Linked DNA regions of Aquabacterium sp. OR-4. The protein of the gene in region 1 interacts with the protein of each later gene in a pairwise test. Links are inferred from orthologs where the notes say so. Each region holds a gene or a part of one and is shown on either strand. Other genes may lie near its edges.

What was found.
Region 2: the proteins of grxD (region 1) and N4G63_RS06700 interact in binary tests that used the Escherichia coli proteins (3 or more experiments, as listed by UniProt). The link is inferred for Aquabacterium sp. OR-4 from one-to-one orthologs.
Region 3: the proteins of grxD (region 1) and N4G63_RS19245 interact in binary tests that used the Escherichia coli proteins (3 or more experiments, as listed by UniProt). The link is inferred for Aquabacterium sp. OR-4 from one-to-one orthologs.

Annotation. Positions count from the first base shown.
Region 1 is NZ_JAOCQD020000002.1:1,823,710-1,826,561, forward strand. The notes cover bases 62-2,762. They hold grxD (Grx4 family monothiol glutaredoxin), read left to right. Parts: upstream 62-1,108; coding sequence 1,109-1,417; downstream 1,418-2,762. Other genes in these bases: prmC (peptide chain release factor N(5)-glutamine methyltransferase), read left to right, coding at 62-300; N4G63_RS20230 (hypothetical protein), read left to right, coding at 423-974; N4G63_RS20240 (UbiX family flavin prenyltransferase), read left to right, coding at 1,485-2,051; N4G63_RS20245 (lytic transglycosylase domain-containing protein), read right to left, coding at 2,132-2,722. Outside these bases: more of prmC, read left to right, coding at 1-61; N4G63_RS20250 (DUF418 domain-containing protein), read right to left, coding at 2,806-2,852. UniProt on the Escherichia coli protein: Monothiol glutaredoxin involved in the biogenesis of iron-sulfur clusters.
Region 2 is NZ_JAOCQD020000001.1:1,575,908-1,578,867, reverse strand. What follows is about bases 7-2,815. They hold N4G63_RS06700 (BolA family protein), read right to left. Parts: upstream 1,643-2,815; coding sequence 1,370-1,642; downstream 7-1,369. Other genes in these bases: msrB (peptide-methionine (R)-S-oxide reductase MsrB), read right to left, coding at 2,465-2,815; N4G63_RS06695 (septation protein A), read right to left, coding at 1,723-2,364; N4G63_RS06705 (peptidylprolyl isomerase), read right to left, coding at 461-1,270; N4G63_RS06710 (peptidoglycan DD-metalloendopeptidase family protein), read left to right, coding at 7-275. Also shown: more of N4G63_RS06710, read left to right, coding at 1-6; more of msrB, read right to left, coding at 2,816-2,920. UniProt on the Escherichia coli protein: Transcriptional regulator that plays an important role in general stress response. Has many effects on cell morphology, cell growth and cell division. Acts by regulating the transcription of many genes, including dacA (PBP-5), dacC (PBP-6), ampC and mreB.
Region 3 is NZ_JAOCQD020000002.1:1,584,997-1,588,000, forward strand. Bases 95-2,947 are described here. They hold N4G63_RS19245 (BolA family protein), read right to left. Parts: upstream 1,731-2,947; coding sequence 1,458-1,730; downstream 95-1,457. Other genes in these bases: hisD (histidinol dehydrogenase), read right to left, coding at 95-685; hisG (ATP phosphoribosyltransferase), read right to left, coding at 706-1,353; N4G63_RS19250 (ABC transporter permease), read right to left, coding at 1,824-2,591; N4G63_RS19255 (ABC transporter ATP-binding protein), read right to left, coding at 2,588-2,947. In the rest of the region: more of hisD, read right to left, coding at 1-94; more of N4G63_RS19255, read right to left, coding at 2,948-3,004. UniProt on the Escherichia coli protein: Involved in cell resistance against acid stress.

The DNA.
Region 1 (2,852 bases):
GTGCTCAGCAACCCGCCCTACATCGCCGGCGACGACCCCCACCTGCCGGCGCTGCGCCACGAGCCCCGGCTGGCGCTGACCCCCGGCGGCGACGGGCTCGACGCCTACCGCGCCATCGTGGCGGGCGCCGCGGCGCACCTGGCGCCGGGCGGCTGGCTGCTGTTCGAGCATGGCTTCGACCAGGCCGCGCCGGTGGCCGCGCTGCTGCAGGCCGCCGGCCTGACCGAGATCAGCACCCGCCTCGACCTCGAAGCCCGGCCGCGCTGCACCGGCGGGCGGGCGCCCTCCGGCAAAGCGTGAAATAGCGGCCCGAACCACGGCCTGAGCGCCGCTTCAAATCGCCCCCACGCGGGCCGGTGCAGGCGTAGCATGCACTGACAGGGCGGCCGCCGGCCACCCGGCCAGCCAGCCAGGAGAGCCGCATGCGCACCGCCTTCAGCCTGATCTGCGTCCTGGGTCTGAGCAGCCCGCTGGCAGCCCAGGATCACGGCCTCACCGCGCCGGCCGATGCCCTGGCCGGCCCGCGGCTGCAGGCCCGTTTCGAGCTTGAGCAGCCGCTGCTGCGCCTGCGCATGACCCAGCCGCTGTCGGCCAGCATCGGCCCCGCGCTGCAAACGCTGCGCCTGCTGGGCGACTACCAGTTCAGCACCTTGCGCCTGGGCGACACCGGCGGCCTGCGCGTCACCGGCGGCGTGCTGCTCAACCTGCGCCAGCCGGGCACGCTGGGCGGCCATGCCGAGGCCGGCGCTGCGCTGCCGCTGTCAGGCGCCGGCTATGCCGGCGTGGGCTATGCCAGCGCCAGCACGCATGCCGACGGCGGCTGGGGCGTCAGCGCCGATCTGGGCGTCACCGCGCTGGGCTTCGGCCATGCCCGGCTCGACCGCAGCGGCGCCGGCAGCCTGGTGCTGGACGCCGCCAGCCGCGACATCCGCCTGCAGCCGATGATCCGGCTGGGCGTGAACATGGCGTTCTGAACCCGGCAGCGGCAGCGCCCGGTGCGCGACTGCTGCGCACGGGTTTGCCGGCAGTCGCCGCGCGGCTGGGCCGCTTTGCCTTATAAACCCGCATCTTCAATGCATTGGCGCCCGGGGCACCGGGCCACACTCCCATGAGCGACGTGAAACAACAGATCGACGGCCTGGTGAAGGGCAACCGCGTGGTGCTGTTCATGAAGGGCACGGCCCAGTTCCCGATGTGCGGCTTCTCGGGCCGCGCGATCGAGCTGCTGAAGGCCAGCGGCGTGAAGGACCTGGTCACCGTCAACGTGCTCGACAACGACGCCATCCGCCAGGGCATCAAGGAATACGCCGACTGGCCGACCATTCCCCAGCTCTACATCAAGGGCGAATTCGTCGGCGGCTCGGACATCATGATGGAGATGTACGAGTCGGGCGAGCTGAAGCAGCTGCTGGCCTGAGCCTTGGGCCTGCCCCGCAGCGCCAGCGCCGCCTCGCGCGCGCCGGCTGACCGGTTTGCAGCCTGACATGGCGCGCCTGGTCGTCGGCATCACCGGTGCCAGCGGTGCGGTGTACGGCGTGCGCCTGCTGCAGCGCGCGCGCACGCTCGGCCTCGAAACCCACCTGGTCGTCACGCCTTCGGGCGTGCTCAGCGCCCACCACGAGCTGGGCCTGGACCGTGCCGCGCTCGGGGCGCTGGCCGACCACCACCACGCCCCGGGCGATGTGGGCGCCTGCGTGGCCTCGGGCAGCTTCGACACCACCGCCATGGTGGTGGCGCCCTGCTCGATGAAGACGCTGGCCGCCATCGCCCACGGCTTTGGCGACAACCTGCTCACCCGCGCGGCCGATGTCACGCTGAAGGAGCGCCGCCGGCTGATCCTGCTGGTGCGCGAAACGCCCTTCAACCTGGCCCACCTGCGCAACATGACCGCCGTGACCGAGATGGGCGGCATCGTCTTTCCACCGCTGCCGGCCTTCTACAACAAGCCCGCCAACATCGACGAGATGGTTGACGACACGGTCGAGCGGGTGCTGCAGCTGACCGGTGCCGGCAGCGCCGCGCCGCGCGCCTGGCCAGGCCTGCGCGGCTAGTTGCCGCAGGCGCCGCTGCGCGGCGGTTAGGCGTGCCAGCGCTGCGCGATGGTTAGGCGTGGCAGCGCTGCGCGGTAGGGTCAGACGCGCCAGCGTGCGCGGTTGGCCAGCACCGCGTTCGGATACGGCGCCTGGCCGCGGCTGCCGTTGTAGCGGCCCAGCGCCAGGAACAGGTCGCCGCGCTCGGTGTCGAGGTAGTGGCGCAGGATCACGCAGCCAAAGCGCAGGTTGGTCTGCATGTGGAACAGCCGCGCCGGATCGCCATCACCGATCAGCCGCGCCCAGAACGGCATCACCTGCATGTAGCCACGCGCGCCGGCCGAGCTGATGGCGTACTTGCGAAAGCCGCTTTCCACCTGCACCAGGCCCAGCACCAGGGCCGGCTCCAGCCCGGCGCGGGTGGCCTCGTACCACAGGGTTTCGAGGAACTCCACGCGCACATGGCCTTCGCTCTTGAAGCGCTTGAGCAGCTCGCTGCTGGCGCCCAGCCAGCGCAGATGGGCCAGGCGCTCGTCGCTGCGCTCGAAGCTGGGCCGCGGCGGCGAAGCCGCGGCGATGGCCGCGCTGAGCGCGGTGCGCACCGAGTCGGCCAACAGCTCCTCGCGCTGCGCCCCAGCCTGCGCGGCACCGGGCCACAGCGGCAGCGTCGCGGCCAGCGGGCCGGCCAGCATCTGCTGCAGCAGGCGTCGCCGGCTCACTGGACAAGCCTCCGCGCTGTGCGTTGCGGGATTCGCGCTGGGGGCCCGGCGCACGCTCATGGCAAGCCCCGCGGTGCCATGGGCGCGCGGGCCGGCCGGCGCG
Region 2 (2,960 bases), on another replicon or contig:
TGGCCGGCCGGGTGATCGACACCGGCGACTACTTCTTTTCCGGCCACGCGGTGTGGCTGGACCATGGCGCCGGCCTGCTGAGCCTGCTGTGCCATCTGAGCGCCATCGACGTGCAACCCGGCGATGTGGTGCCTGCCGGCGCGCCGGTGGCCAAGGTGGGCGCCACCGGCCGCGTCACCGGCCCGCACCTGCACTGGGGCGTGTGCCTGAACCAGGCCATGGTCGACCCGGCACTGTTTCTGGCCGACGCAGCCAACGACCCGCCGCGCCAATGACAACGGGCGCCCGAAGGCGCCCGTGAAGAGGGTTGTTGCCCACACCTCGGGGGGCTGCCGCGGCAACCCGCAGCCAGGGGCTCAGCACCTGTCGAAGCGAAGCGAGGCCAGCGCCGGGCCGCTCCCAAGCGGCCTCGCCCACCCCTCGGGGGTCGGCTGCGGTACCCCGCAGCCGGGGGCTCCCCTTACTGCGCGAACTTGTAGTCGGTCTTCGCGCCCTTGCTCAGGTCCTGCTGGAACTTGACCAGCTTCTGCTGGGCCAGGTGCTGCTGGATCTGGGCCTTCACCGCGTCGAACTCGGGAAATTGCGCCTGGCGGGTGTCTTCCAGGCGGATGATGTGCCAGCCGAACTGGGTCTTCACCGGCGTCTCGGTCATCTCACCCTTCTTCAGGCCCGACATGGCCTTGCCGAACTCGGGCACATAGCTCTCGGGCTTGGCAAAGTCGAGGTCGCCGCCGTTCTGGCCGGAGCCCGGATCCTTGCTCTTGGCCTTGGCCAGCTCCTCAAAGCTGCCGCCACCCTTGATCTGCGCGATCAGGGCCTTGGCTTCCTCTTCCTGCTCCACCAGGATGTGGCGGGCGCGGTACTCGGTGCCGGTGTTCTGGGCCTTGAACTTCTCGTACTCGGCCTTGGCCTCGGCGTCGGTGACCGGGTTCTTCTTCTTGTAGTCCTCGAACAGCTCGCGGATCAGGATGCTCTGGCGGGCCAGTTCCATCTGCGCCTTGTACTCGGCGTTCTGGCTCACGCCGCGGCGCTCAGCCTCCTGCGCAAAGATCTCGCGGCGCACCACCTCGTCCTTGGCACGGGCCTGGATCTCGGGCGTCACTTCCTGGCCGGCGCGCTTGGCCTGGTCGAGCAGGGTGTCCAGGCGCGCCTTGGGCACGGCCTTGCCGTTGACGATGGCGATGTTCTGCGCCAGCGACGCCAGCGGCAGCAGCAGGGCGGAAGTCACGGCCACCGCGGTGGCACGGGCAGCAAAGCTCTTGCGGATCATGGGCAGACAAACCTTCTCGGGGGAGACGGGCGCACCGGCTTGGCGGCCCTGACGGGAACGGAGGGAGAGTGGGAGTGTGGCCGCTGCCGTGCCTAGCACTCAGGCCGGGCTTGGCGCACGCGCATCGATGGCGAGCGCGTGGATGCCCTGGGCCAGCAGCGGACGCAGGGCATCATACACAAGGCGGTGTCTCGCCACGGGCGTCAGACCGGCCAGGCGCTCGCTGACCAGGCGCACCCGCCAGTGCGAGCCTTCGCCCGCGCCATGGTGGCCGGCGTGCAGGTGGCTTTCGTTGATGACCTCCAGCAACGCGATCGGCTGGATGGCGGCGCGCACCGCGGATTCGATCTGGCTGGCTTGTACGGCGTTCAAGGCTTGATCCTCTGGTCAGGGCGTGACCGGCTCCCGGCAGGGAGAAACGCGCCGGCCTCGGAGCGGCCGTGCGCAAACGCTCATGACGCCTTGTCGTCGGCCGCTGGCTCGTCGGGCAGGTACCGGCCGATGTACAGGCCCTGTGCCAGGGTGAACACCAGCATCAGCCCGATGCCGCCGAACAGCTTGAAGTTGACCCAGGCGTCGGTGCTGAAATGGTAGGCCACCCACAGGTTGAGCACGCCCATGCCGGTGAAGAAGCCGACCCAGGCCCACGACAATCTCTGCCACACGGCGTCGGGCAGCTGGATCTGCTCGCCCAGCATCAGCTTGAGCAGGTTGCGACCAAACAGCCATTGGCTCACCAGGAAGGACAGCGCCATGGCCCAGTACAGGCCGGTGGGCTTCCACTTGATGAAGGTCTCGCTCTTGAGCCACACGGTCAGCCCGCCCAGCACCACCACCAGGCTCAGGCTGATCCACAGCATCAGGTCGACCTTGCGGCCGCTGAGCTTGAGCCAGGCCACCTGGGCCAGCGAGGCCGCAATGACCACCAGCGTGGCCAGCATCACCGGCGCCTCAGCGGGGCCGACGCTGCCGCCGGCCACCATCCAGCCGAAGTGTTGCGAGGCGAGGGCGGCGGCCCATTCCCTGTGGTTCTCGGCGTACTTGAAGGTACCGAAAAACAGCAGGATCGGCAGAAAGTCCAGAAGCAGTTTCATGCGGCGGCGAGTGTAGCGGCCGGCCATGACGGCCGGCCCCCCCTCATCCCTGGCTTGCAGTGTCTGGCGCGCCCTGTTGGCGGCCAGGGCGTGACCGAAGTCAGGCTTTGGGCGTGAAATCGATCGACGCCGAGTTGATGCAGTAGCGCTCGCCGGTGGGCGCCGGGCCGTCCTCGAACACATGGCCCAGGTGCGAGCCGCAGGCGGCGCAGCGCACTTCAACGCGCAGCATGCCGTGGCTGGCGTCGACCAGGCGCTCCACGCGGCCGGGCTCGATCTCCTGCCACCAGCTGGGCCAGCCGCAACCGGCGTCGAACTTCTCGCCCGAGCGGAACAGCGGCGTGGCGCAGCCCACGCAGCGGTACACGCCATCGGCCCAGTGGTCCCAGAAGCGGCCGGTAAAGGCCCTCTCGGTGGCGGCGTGGCGGGCCACCTCGAACTGCATCGGGTCGAGCTGGGCGCGCCATTCGGCCTCGGTCTTGCGCACCGGGTAGCGGTCATCGTCGTGCGCATGCGGGGCGGGGGGCTTGGAACCGGGCTTGCTGAAGGGGTTCATGGCGGGGTGGTGTGCGGTGGCGGTGGCGGTGGCGGTGAGG
Region 3 (3,004 bases), 240 kb from region 1 along the record:
CGGTGATCTTGTCCACCCGCGGGATGGTGGCGGTGCCGTAGGCCAGTGCCGCCACGGCCTGCGCACCGCCCACGGTGAAGGCGCGGCTGACGCCGGCCACGTGGGCGGCGGCCAGCACCAGCGGGTTCTTCTCGCCACGCGCTTGACCTGAAACGCCATCCCTGCGGGCCGGCGTGGGCACCACCATGATGATCTCGCCCACACCGGCCACATGGGCGGGGATGGCGTTCATCAGCACGCTGCTCGGGTAGGCGGCCTTGCCGCCCGGCACGTAGATGCCCACGCGGTCGAGCGGCATGACCTTCTGGCCCAGCAGCGTGCCGTCTTCGTCGCGGTACTGCCAGCTCAGGCCGCAGGCCTGCTTCTGGCGCTCGTGGTAGCTGCGCACACGGTGCGCGGCCGATTCGAGCGCCGCGCGCTGGGCCGGCGTGATGGCGTCAAACGCCGCCTTCAACTCGTCGCGCGTGAGTTCCAGGGCGGCCACGCTGTCGGCCTGCAGGTGGTCGAACAGCGCGGTGTAGCGCAGCACTGCGGCGTCGCCATGGCGGCGCACCTCGGCCAGGATGTCGGCCACACGGGCCTCGATCGCGTCGTCGGTCTCGGCCGACCAGTGCAGCACCTGCTGGAAGGCCGCCTCGAAATCGGGTTGCGTGGTGCTGAGCTGGCGGATGGCGACGGCGGTCATGGCGGAAAGCGTCTGGCGGATCAGGATTGGCGCGCGGCAATGGCCTGCGCAACGGCATCGATCAGGCGGCGGATCGGCTCGCGCTGCAGCTTCAGCGCCGCCTGGTTGACCACCAGGCGCGAGCTCACATCCAGGATGCGCTCGACCTCGACCAGGTGATTGGCCTTGAGCGTGGAACCGGTGGACACCAGATCGACGATGGCATCGGCCAGGCCGGTCAGTGGCGCCAGCTCCATCGAGCCGTAGAGCTTGATCAGGTCGACGTGCACGCCCTTGTCGGCGAAGTGCTGGCGCGCGATGGCGGTGTACTTGGTGGCCACGCGGATGCGCGAGCCCTGCTTCACCGCGCTGGCGTAGTCGAAATCATCGCGCGTGGCCACGCTCATGCGGCACTGGGCGATCTTCAGGTCGAGCGGCTGGTACAGGCCGGCGCCGCCGTGCTCCAGCAGCACATCCAGGCCGGCCACGCCGATGTCGGCGCCGCCATGCTCCACATAGGTGGGCACATCGGTGGCCCGCACCAGCACCACGCGCACGCCATCGTGGCTGGTGGGCAGGATCAGCTTGCGGCTCTTCTCGGGGTCCTCGCTCACCGTGATGCCGGCGGCGGCCAGCAGCGGCAGCGTTTCCTCGAAGATGCGGCCCTTGGACAGGGCGAGGGTCAGCATCGTCATCGGGGGGTGTCCTCTCAGGGGCGCCCCATGCCGCGCGGATCAGGGCCACCGTGTACCGCGGGTGCCCGAGAGCCACCCGCAGCATGTGGCCGCAGGTGTCAGTGGGAGTGGTGCGGGGCGTCGGCCGCCGGTGCGGCTGCCCATTCGGCGGGGGTGAGCGTCTTCATCGACAGCGCGTGGATTTCGGCCCGCATTCTATCGCCCAGGGCCGCATACACCCGCTGGTGGCGGCGGATTCGCGGCAGGCCGTCGAACTCGGCCGACACGATGGTGGCGAAAAAATGCTGCCCGTCACCCTCGACCACGAGGTGCTCACAGGGCAGGCCTGCAGCGATGTAGCTGCGAACTTGGTCAACGGTGGGATCAGCCATGTGGGGGATTATCTGCGAGCACTGAATGCCCGAGCGCCGTGCGGCGGGATCTGTACCCGTGTGGCATCCACGCGCGCCCTGCCCGCCCGGCGCTCAGGGCCGGATGCGGTAGCCGATGCGCAGCAGATGCAGCGTGAGCGCCGCCACGGCAATGAAGGCCGTGCCCACCACGGCCAGACTGAGCCAGGGCGAGGCGTCGCTGGTGCCGAAGAAGCCGCGCCGGAAACCGTCGATCATGTAGAAGAACGGGTTCAGGTGGCTGGCCGCCTGCCAGAACGCGGGCAGCGAATGCACCGAATAGAACACGCCCGACAGAAAGGTCATGGGCATCACGATGAAGTTCTGGAACGCCGCCATCTGGTCGAACTTCTCGGCCCACAGCCCGGCAATCAGGCCCAGCGAGCCCATCAGCCCGGCACCGAGTGCCGCAAACACCAGGATCCACAGCGGCTCGGCAAAGGGCGGCGGCGAGAACCACACGGTGACGATGAACACGCCGAAGCCCACCATCAGGCCGCGCACCACGCTGGCCCCCACATAGGCCGCATACCAGGCCCAGTGCGACAGCGGCGAGACCAGCAGGAACACCAGGTTGCCGGTGATCTTGCTCTGGATCAGGCTGGACGAGCTGTTGGCAAAGGCGTTCTGCAGCACGCTCATCATCACCAGCCCGGGGATCAGGAAGGCGGTGTAGCTGACCTCGCCGAACACCTGCGCCCGGCCCTCGAGCACATGGCCGAAGACCAGCAGGTACAGGATGGCCGTGAGCACCGGCGCGCCCACGGTCTGGAAGGCCACCTTCCAGAAGCGCAGAATCTCTTTGTAGAACAGCGTGCCAGCGCCCTCGAGACGGGCGCTCATGCCACCGCCCCCACGGCCTGCACCGGTGCGGCCACCGGCGAGCGGCCCTGCATGATTTGCACGAACACGTCCTCCAGATCGGCGCGGCCGATCTCCAGATCCTCGACGCCCACACCCGCACCGCGCAGCGTGGCCAGAAAGCGCTCGACCTCGGCCGCATCGCGCGCGCGCAGCTGCACGATGCGCCCCGTGGTGCGCGCCAGCGCCGCCAGCTCGGGCGGCAGGGCCTGGTCGGTCTTGAAGCGCAGCATGGTGCTGTGCGTGGCGGCCAGCAGCGTGGCCGTGCGCTCCAGCGCGACCAGCCGGCCCTGCTTGAGCATGCCGATGCGGTGGCACAGGGCCTCGGCCTCCTCGAGGTAGTGCGTGGTCAGCAGCACCGTGTGGCCCTGCTTGTTGAGCCGGCCGATGAAGGC